3 regions of the Yonghaparkia sp. Soil809 genome follow, and region 1 is predicted to be linked to each of the others. Evidence: predicted binding sites of a transcription regulator. Region 1 holds the regulator's gene; each other region holds the start of a gene.

What was found. Region 1 encodes HrcA, which represses chaperone genes, less so after heat shock. Its sites were predicted from a motif close to TTNGCACTCGNNNNNNNCGAGTGCNAA; they were not measured.
Region 2: groL (chaperonin GroEL) is a predicted target of HrcA. The motif match lies at 1,831-1,857, and genes of this name have one in related genera.
Region 3: groES (co-chaperone GroES) is a predicted target of HrcA. The motif match lies at 1,544-1,570, and genes of this name have one in related genera.

The regions. Positions count from the first base shown of each region.
Region 1 is NZ_LMSV01000002.1:543,333-546,588, forward strand. It holds gene hemW (radical SAM family heme chaperone HemW) at 1-291, shown strand, start outside; gene ASG83_RS10060 (DUF4870 domain-containing protein) at 332-703, opposite strand; gene ASG83_RS10065 (DUF4870 domain-containing protein) at 819-1,211, opposite strand; gene hrcA (heat-inducible transcriptional repressor HrcA) at 1,379-2,398, shown strand; gene dnaJ (molecular chaperone DnaJ) at 2,399-3,256, shown strand, end outside.
Region 2 is NZ_LMSV01000001.1:607,036-610,291, forward strand. It holds gene groL (chaperonin GroEL) at 159-1,787, opposite strand; gene ASG83_RS02965 (DUF3048 domain-containing protein) at 1,932-2,990, opposite strand; gene ASG83_RS02970 (LytR C-terminal domain-containing protein) at 3,112-3,256, opposite strand, start outside.
Region 3 is NZ_LMSV01000001.1:698,330-701,585, forward strand. It holds gene ASG83_RS03350 (ABC transporter substrate-binding protein) at 1-113, opposite strand, end outside; gene rarD (EamA family transporter RarD) at 149-1,075, opposite strand; gene groES (co-chaperone GroES) at 1,166-1,462, opposite strand; gene ASG83_RS03365 (class I SAM-dependent methyltransferase) at 1,605-2,783, shown strand; gene ASG83_RS03370 (DUF4190 domain-containing protein) at 2,792-3,157, opposite strand; gene ASG83_RS03375 (DUF4190 domain-containing protein) at 3,244-3,256, opposite strand, start outside.

The DNA of each region.
Region 1 (3,256 bases):
AACGTCAAGCACCCCGCCGCCTACGCGCAGCGCCTCGCGGCGGGGGAGTCGCCGGCGGCCGGGCGCGAGACGCTCGACGAGGAGACCCGACGCGTCGAGCGCGTGCTGCTCGAGACCCGCCTCGCCGACGGGCTGCCGACGAGCGCTCTCGCGGCGACGGGCCGCCGCGAGGTCGCCGGCCTCATCGCCGACGGCCTCGTCGAGCCCGGGCCCGCGCTGCGCGGCACGGTCGTGCTGACGCTGCGCGGCCGGCTGCTCGCCGACGCGGTCGTGCGCCGCCTGCTCGACTAGCGGCCCGGCACCGCCGATGCGCGGGCGCCGGGATCCCGCGTCAGCGGACGAACGGGATGCTGAGCGGGTAGGTGTAGAAGTCGCCTCGGCCCGCCGCGAGGGCGGCGACGATCGCGAGGACGAACCACAGGATGCCGACCGCGGCAAGGATCAGGATGCCCACGAGCACGATGGTCAGGATCCCTCCGACGATGCTCGCGAGGGTCATGGTGACGTGGAAGTTGAACGCCGTCGCGCTGTGATGGCGGATGAAGGGGCCTCGATCGCGCAGCACGAGGTAGACGATGAGCGGTCCGATGAGAGGGACGAACAGGCCGCCGATGTGCGTCAGGATCGCCCAGGTCTTCTCGTCCTCGGGGCGCAGGGGGTTCGGTGTCGCGGCGTAGGGGCTCGCGGGCGGCTGCTGGGTCATGCTCGACATTATGGTCGGTGCCCGCCGGCCCCGCGATGCCCCGCGACGTCGCGACGCCCGGACACGCGGAGGGGGCCCGGCCTCCGGCCGGACCCCCTGAGCGATCGACGCGCGACTACTTGATGAAGCGCACCGAGACCGGGTAGCGGTAGTGATTCCCATCCTTGGCCTGGACGAAGCCGAGGATCGAGAAGATCACCGCGGCGATCCAGATGAGAGGGGCGAGGAAGCCGAGCAGGCCCCCGAGCCCGAAGGTCACCGCCGCCAGGATCGCGGAGATGATCTGGAGCGCGATGTAGGCGATGCCGACGGTGATCTGGAAGTTCAGGGCCTCCTTGGCCTCCACTCGCGTGAAGCTTCCGCGGTCCTTGAAGACGAGGTAGATGATGAGCGAGGGCAGGATCCAGAAGATGCCGCCGAGGTGGGCGAAGGATGCCCACTGGCGGTCCTCTGCCTCGCTGAGCGGCGCCGCGGAGGCCGCGGCCGGGGGAGGGGTGGAGTCGGTCATGAGCGTGCTGCCTTCCGATGCGTGCGATCGAGTGGAGTGGAACTCAGGCACAAAATAGCGCTCGGTCGCCGCGCGGGCAATCATCTCCGCCCGGTGCGCCGGGGTAGAATTGGCAGTCAGCTAAGGCGAGTGCCAGCACTCGCCATCCCGAGGGAAAGGAGAGCGCCATGATCTCGGAGCGCGCCCTCCACGTTCTGCGGGCGATCGTGCAGGACTACGTCGCCTCTCGCGAGCCCGTCGGCTCGAAGGCGATCGTCGAGCGGCACCAGTTCGGCGTGAGCGCCGCGACGATCCGCAACGACATGGCGCAGCTGGAGGAGGAGGAGCTCATCGCGGCCCCGCACACCTCCTCGGGCCGCGTGCCAACGGACAAGGGCTATCGGCTCTTCGTCGACGAGCTGCAGGACCTCCGACCTCTGAGCGCCGCCCAGCGGCAGGCGATCGCAGCCTTCCTCGACCAGTCCGTCGATCTCGACGACGTCTTCGCCCGCACGGTGCGGCTGCTCGCGAGCCTGACCAACCAGGTCGCGCTCGTGCAGTACCCGACCCTCGGCCACGCTCGCGTGCGGCACGTCGAGCTCGTGCCGCTGTCGGCCACGCGCGTCATGACCGTCTTCATCACCGACGGCGGTCGCGTCGACCAGCGCATCATCGAGCTCCCGGCCGAGACCGACGAGGTCTTCCTCGGCGAGCTCCGCGCGAAGATCAACGCCGCGATCGCGGGTCGGTCGCTCAGCGACGTGACCGACCTCGCGCCGAAGCTCGACGAGCAGTTCGCGCCCGATCGCCGTGCGGCCGTCTCCGTCGTCACCGAGGCCCTCCTCGGTCACGTGGATGCGCACCGCAGCGACCGGCTCGTCATGGCGGGGGCGGCGAACCTCGTGCGCACCGAGTCCGACTTCGCCGGCAGCGTCTACCCGGTGCTCGAGGCGATCGAGGAGCAGGTGACGCTTCTGAAGCTCTTCCGCGAGATGGAGCTCGACCAGCACGGCGTCTCGGCGCGCATCGGCCGCGAGAACGACGAGGTGCTGCGCGAGACGGCCGTCGTCACGAGCGCGTACAGGGTCGGCGCAGACCTCTCGGCCAAACTCGGGGTGCTCGGCCCCACCCGCATGGACTACTCGAACAACATGGCAGCCGTCCGCGCCGTCGCGCGCTACGTGTCCCGGCTGCTCGGTGAGGAATAAGTGGCAGACCATTACGAGGTTCTCGGCATCGCCCGTGACGCGAGCGCCGACGACATCAAGAAGGCGTACCGGAGGCTCGCGCGCGAGCTGCACCCCGACGTCAACCCGAGCGGCGAGGCGGCCGAGCGCTTCAAGCTCGTGACCCACGCCTACGACGTGCTGAGCGACCCGAACCAGCGTCAGCAGTACGACCTCGGCGGCGCGGGCGGCTTCGGCGGCGGCGGCGGGGGCTTCAACGGCTTCGGCGACATCTTCGAGACCTTCTTCGGCGGCGGTCAGCAGCAGCGCGGCCCGCGCAGCCGCCGCGAGCGCGGACAGGACGCCCTCCTGCGCGTCGAGGTCGAGCTGGAGGAGATCGTCTTCGGCACCACCCGCCAGCTCGAGGTCGACACGGCCGTGCTGTGCGAGACGTGCGAGGGCTCCTGCTGCTCGCCCGGGACGAGCCCGCAGACCTGCGACATCTGCCGCGGCTCCGGGCAGATCCAGCGCACCGTGCGCAGCCTGCTCGGCAACGTCATGACCTCCAGCCCCTGCGGCTCGTGCCGCGGCTTCGGCACGGTGATCCCGAGCCCCTGCCCGACGTGCGCGGGCCAGGGCCGCGTGCGCGCGCGCCGCACCATCCCCGTCGACATCCCCGCGGGCGTCGACACGGGTCTGCGCATCCAGCTCCCCGGCCAGGGCGAGGTCGGCCCCGCCGGCGGCCCCAACGGCGACCTCTACCTCGAGATCAAGGTCAAGACGCACGAGACGTTCAGCCGCTCCGGCGACGACCTGCTCGCGACCCTCGAGCTGCAGATGACCGACGCCATCCTCGGCACGACCGCCACGCTTCGCTCGCTCGACGGCGACGTCCGCGTC
Region 2 (3,256 bases), on a different contig from region 1:
CGACCGGCTCGTGGCCGTCGCGCGACCCGACGCGCGACGCTCTCGAGCCGCTCCGGCACGAGAGGTCGGCTCCCCCCACCGGCTGCCGCGCCCGGACACGCGGAACGGGGCGGCTCCCCGAAGGGAACCGCCCCGTTCTCGTGTCGTACGAGCGAGACCTAGAAGTCCATGCCGCCCGACGGGTCGCCCATGGGGGCGGGGTTCTTCTCGGGCTTATCGGCGACGACGGCCTCCGTGGTGAGGAAGAGACCGGCGATCGACGCAGCGTTGAGCAGGGCGGAGCGCGTGACCTTCACCGGGTCGGCGATGCCGGCGCCGAGCATGTCGACGTACTCGCCGGTCGCGGCGTTGAGGCCGTGGCCCACCGCGAGGTGGCGCACCTTGTCGACGACGACGCCCGGCTCCATGCCGGCGTTGAGGGCGATCTGCTTGAGCGGGGCGTCGATCGCGACCTTCACGATGTTCGCACCCGTCGCCTCGTCGCCGACGAGGCCCGTGAGGGCGTCGGACTCGAAGGCGAGCTTGCCGGCCTGGATGAGCGCGACGCCACCACCGGCGACGATGCCCTCCTCGACGGCGGCCTTCGCGTTGCGGACGGCGTCCTCGATGCGGTGCTTGCGCTCCTTGAGCTCGACCTCGGTCGCGGCACCCGCCTTGATGACGGCGACGCCGCCGGCGAGCTTGGCGAGGCGCTCCTGGAGCTTCTCGCGGTCGTAGTCCGAGTCGGTGTTCTCGATCTCGGCACGGATCTGCTTCACGCGACCGGCGATCGCGTCGGCCTCGCCGGCGCCCTCGACGATCGTGGTCTCGTCCTTGGTGATGACGACCTTGCGGGCGCGGCCGAGCAGGTCGAGGGTCGCGTTCTCGAGCTTGAGACCGACCTCCTCGCTGATCACCTGGCCGCCGGTGAGGATCGCGATGTCCTGGAGCATGGCCTTGCGGCGGTCGCCGAAGCCGGGGGCCTTGACGGCGACCGACTTGAAGATGCCGCGGATCTTGTTGACGACGAGCGTCGCGAGGGCCTCGCCCTCGACGTCCTCGGCGATGATGAGCAGCTGCTTGCCGCTCTGGATCACCTTGTCGACGACGGGGAGGAGGTCCTTGATCGCCGAGATCTTGCCGTTGACGATGAGGATGTACGGGTCCTCGAAGACCGCCTCCTGGCGCTCCGGGTCGGTGACGAAGTACGCCGACAGGTAGCCCTTGTCGAAGCGCATGCCCTCGGTGAGCTCGAGCTCGGTGCCGAAGGTGTTCGACTCCTCGACGGTGACGACGCCCTCCTTGCCGACCTTGTCGATCGCCTCGGCGATGAGCGCGCCGATCTCGGGGTCGGCGGCGGAGATGCTCGCGGTCGCGGCGATCTCCTCCTTGGTCTCGACCTCCTTGGCGTTCTTGAGCAGCTGCTCCGAGACGGCCGCGACGGCCTTCTCGATGCCGCGCTTGAGGCTGATGGGGTCGGCGCCGGCCGCGACGTTGCGCAGGCCCTCGCGGACGAGCGCCTGGGCGAGGACGACCGACGTGGTCGTGCCGTCACCGGCGACGTCGTCGGTCTTCTTGGCGACCTCCTTGACCAGCTCGGCGCCGATCTTCTCGTACGGGTCGTCGAGCTCGATCTCCTTGGCGATCGAGACGCCGTCGTTGGTGATCGTGGGGGCGCCCCACTTCTTCTCCAGCACGACGTTGCGACCACGGGGGCCGAGCGTGACCTTGACGGCGTCGGCCAGGATGTTGAGGCCGCGCTCGAGGCCGCGACGGGCCTCCTCGTTGAAAGCGATGATCTTAGCCATGTGTGTCTTTCGTCCCTCCCGGACGCAGTACGTACGGTAGCTTCTGGCACTCGCAGAACCGGAGTGCTAAAAGCGATTCTGGCACTCTCGTAGGCCGAGTGCAAGCCGAGGGCCCACTGAGGAAGCGGCGGCGAGCGAGCCTCGTCAGCCGATGGCGACCGAGCCCGCGTTCGGCACGAGCTCGACCCAGGTGTTGCCAGGGGCGAGGCGCACCGCGAGCCCGTTCGCGTCGACCAGGCGAACGGGGGAGCTCCGATCCGCCTTGCTCCAGGTCGCCTTCAGGGCCTTGCCCGCCTGCAGCACCCAGGCCTCGCCGCTGCCGATCATCTGGGTGGTCGGGATGTCCTGGATCACGTCGACCGGGACGCGCACGATCACGAGGTTGACCGCCGACAGCCGCGCGCCCCCGGCCGCGACGTCCGGCGCGCCGCCGGTCATGGTGCGCAGCCACGTCGCGGACCCGGCATCCCACGCCCACGAGGGCGTCGCGAGCGAGCCGAAGACGAGCGCGGCGCTGGAGGCAGGAGCGCCCTCGCGCGCGGCGGTCGCGGACGCCGCGTCGGCGGCGTAGCCGAAGTGCTGCTGGGGCGGCGCGAGCTCGGAGTGCTGGGCGATGAGCTGCGGGGCGCGGACGATCACGTTGTGCGGCGCGGGGGCGCCGCCGCCCCGGTACATCACCGCGTCCGTGTCGGCCTGCCCGTGGATGGCGTTGTACACGTCGGTGGCGCGCATCATGTCGACGAATCGCTGCTGGCCGCCCGAGTAGGCGACGATGCCGCGCAGCGGCGAGATGATGTCGGGGTCCATGGGGCGGATCGACCGGATCGGGCCGATCTCGGCGGGGATGTCGGAGTGCCAGACCGCGACGTAGCGCGTGAGGCCGCCCTCCACGAGCTCCTCGAACACGATGTCGGCGCGGTCGATCCCGATCTGCGGTCGGGCGCGCGGGTGGTTGTCGATCTTGGCCGCGAGCGACGGCGCGGCGAGACCGCCGACCGCGATGCGCTCGCCCGTGAGCGGGGCGAGATCGAAGTCCTCCGGAGCGACGTAGGTCGAGGTGAAGGCCGGCTCGGGCGTCGCCTCGGGGGCCGCGCTCGTCGAGACGGGGTCGGGCTCCGCCGCGCCGGTGCACCCGACGAGCAGCGCCGCCGCGGCGCCGAGCGCGATCACAGCGGTCGAGCGGCGGCGGGCGGGGCGATCCATGCGGTCACGATAACCCGGGCGCGCGGACGGGCGGCGCAGGGGGATCGGGCGCGCCGCGCTCCGTTCGGAGGCGCGCCCCCGAACGGAGCGATGGGGGCCCCTCGAGCACCCCAGGGGCGGCTCAACCGGCGGCGTCGGCCCCGACGACGATCGTGATCGGGGCCCCGGGGAAGGCGTCGGAGAGCTCGATCGTCCCGAGCCCGAGCAGCTCGACCATGCCCAGCGCGATCCCCTCGTCCGCGGGGTCCGAGTAGTACACGGTGGTC
Region 3 (3,256 bases), on a different contig from region 1:
GTTGCGGTTCCGGGCGCGGGGGTGGGGACGGCGACCGGCGCGGCCGGAGTGCACCCCGCCAGCGCCCCGAGCGCGATCACGACGACGAGGGCGGTCGCGGCACGACGGCGCATGGGGGTCCTTCCGGGGTGCAGGGCTCGGCGGAACCCTACCCGGCCGCGACCTCCGGCAGGCGCACCGCCCCGGTGCGCCGCCGGTGCCCGACGGCGTCGACCGTCAGGACGACGAGGGCCAGCCAGACGAGACCGAATCCGACCCACCGCTCGAACGGCATCGGCTCGCCCATGACGGCGACGCCGAAGGCGAACTGCAGCAGCGGGGCGAGGTACTGGATGAAGCCCATGACGGTGAGCGGCAGCCGTCGGGCGGCCGCGGCGAAGAGCAGCAGCGGCACCGCGGTCACGACTCCGGCGAGCCCGAGCAGCACGGCGTGGCCGAGACCCTCGCGCCCCATCGTGAGATCGCCCGCGCTCGTGATCGCGACGAGCACGATGAGGGCGATCGGCGTGAGCCAGGCCGTCTCGAGCGTGAGCCCGGCGACGGCGGTCACGCGGGGACCCATGCGGTTCTTCAGCAGGCCGTAGACACCGAACGACGCAGCGAGCGTGAGCGCGACCCACGGCGGCTGCCCGTAGCCGATGGCGAGCACGAGCACGGCGACGATGCTGATGCCGACCGCGGCCCACTGCCAGGGCCGCAGCCGCTCGCGCAGCACGAGCACGCCGAGGGCGACGGTGACGATCGGGTTGATGAAGTAGCCGAGGGCGGCCTCGACGATGAAGCCGTTGGTCGAGGCGTAGACGTAGACCGTCCAGTTGACGGCGATGAGGATGCCGGCCAGGAGGCTCAGCACCATGATCCGCCGGTCGCGCAGCATGGCCGCGAACGGCCGGAACGCCCGCGTGAGCGCGAGCAGCGCCACGCAGAAGACGAGGGACAGCACGACCCGCCAGGCGACGATCTCGACGGCACCGCTCGGGGTCAGGAGCAGGAAGTAGGCGGGCAGGAAGCCCCAGAGGCCGTAGGCACCGACCGCGAGCGGCAACCCGCTGCGGGACGAGCGAGAGTCGGGCACCGGGTCAGTGTACGCCCGGGCAGCGGCCCGTTCGGACGCGAACGGCCCCCGCCCGCCGAGGCGAGTGGGGGCCGGAGCGCAGCGTCGCGACTAGCGGACGATGACCGCGAGGATGTCGCGGGCCGAGAGGACCAGGTACTCCTGGCCGTCGTACTTGACCTCGGTGCCGCCGTACTTCGAGTAGATGACCTTGTCGCCGACCGCGACGTCGAGCGGGACGCGGTTGCCGTTGTCGTCGATGCGGCCGGGGCCGACCGCCACGACCTCGCCCTCCTGGGGCTTCTCCTTGGCGGTGTCGGGGATCACGAGACCCGAAGCGGTGGTCTGCTCCGCCTCGACCTGCTTGATGACGATGCGATCTTCGAGCGGCTTGATGGAGACCGACACGGTTGACCTCTTCTTTCCTAAGACGTTGAGGGGATTGGCACACTCGCCCTGCGAGTGCCAGGAACCACTGTACCCAAGCCGTTAGCACTCATGCAATCCGAGTGCCAGCGCTCGCCGCGGGAGGGCGTGGGAGGATCGGACGATGGACGCGTCCGAGGTGCGGGAGCTGCTGACGGCGGAGGCGCTCGAGCTGCTCACGAGCCTGGCGCCGAGCGACTCGGCCACCGATGCCGTGGCTCTCGTCAGCCGACTGCGGTCGGCCGGGCATCCACCCGCTCGCGTCGCCGCCGTCCTGACGCAGTACCGACTGCGCAGGCGGGCCGTCGCGAAGTTCGGCCCGTTCGCCGAGCGGATGCTCTTCACCGAGTCCGGGCTCGAGCAGGCCTCCCGGCTCGGAGTGGCCGCGCAGCACGCCGGCCGGTTCGCCGCCGCCGGGCTCGCGCGCGTCGCCGACCTCGGCTGCGGCATCGGCGGCGACGCGATGGCCCTCGCGGCCCTCGACCTCGAGGTGCTCGCCGTCGAGCGCGACGAGCCGACCGCGGCGATCGCCGCCTACAACCTCGCCCCGTGGGAGAGCGCGACCGTCGAGCTCGGCGACGCGGAGGCCGTCGACGTCAGCCGTGCCGACGCCGTGTGGCTCGACCCCGCACGACGCACGGGCGCCCGACGGCTGTCCTCCCCCGACGACTGGTCGCCCTCGCTCGACGCCGCCCTCGCGATCTCGCAGCGGCGGCCCGGCGGCATCAAGCTCGCGCCCGGCATGGATCGCGCGCTCATCCCCGAGACGCACGAGGCGCAGTGGGTGAGCGACGGCGGCGAGGTCGTGGAGGTCGTGCTGTGGAGCGGCGCGCTCGCGCGGCCGGGCGTCCGGCGGGCGGCGCTCGTGCTCGGCCCGAAGGGGGCCGCGGAGCTCGTGGCGGCCGAGGATGCGCCCGACGTCGAGGCCGGCCCCCTCGGGGAGTACGTGTACGAGCCCGACGGGGCGGTCATCCGCGCCCGCCTCATCGGCGACCTGGCCCGCTCGCTCGAGGGGCGGATGCTCGACGGCACGATCGCGTGGGTGACCGCCGATCGGCTCGCCCCGACGCCGTTCGCACGGGCGTTCCGCGTGCTCGAGCGGTGGCCGCTCGACGCGAAGCGGATCGCGAAGGCGCTCCGGGAGCGCGGCATCGGCACGATCGAGATCAAGAAGCGCGGCGTCGACATCGACCCGGCCGTCTTCCGGAAGCAGCTGAAGCCGCAGGGGCCGAACGCGGCGACGCTCGTGCTCACGCGGGTCGCGAGCGAGCGCGTCGCGCTGCTCGTCGAGCGCGTCGACTGAGCGGCGCCCTACCCGCCGATGGTGGAGAGGCTCGCGAACAGCCCGACCGCGAAGAGCGGGACGAGCACCGAGGCGAGCAGGATGACGCCCCAGATCACCGAGATGCCGAGCCCCGCATAGCCGCAGGCGAGCCCCGCGATCGCCATCGAGCGCCCGGTCGGCTCGCGCCGCAGGCCCAGGTGGCTGAGGATCACGCCGACGAGCGCGAACACGAGGCCCACGGCGGCGAACGAGGCGAGCAGCCCGACGATGCCGAACACGAGACCGAGCACGCTGAGCGTCTGCGCGCTCGCGGCGGCGGGCGGGTGCGGCGCGAGGGCCGGGAGCTCGGCGGTCGACCCGGGCTCGGCGTCGGGCTCGGTCGGTGCGGGCATGGGTCTCCTCGGGGGCTGGGCCTGCTCCAGCGTACGCACGACGGCCCGCCGGCGCTGAGCGCGGGCGGGCCGTCGTGCGACGCGGATCAGTAGGTCGTG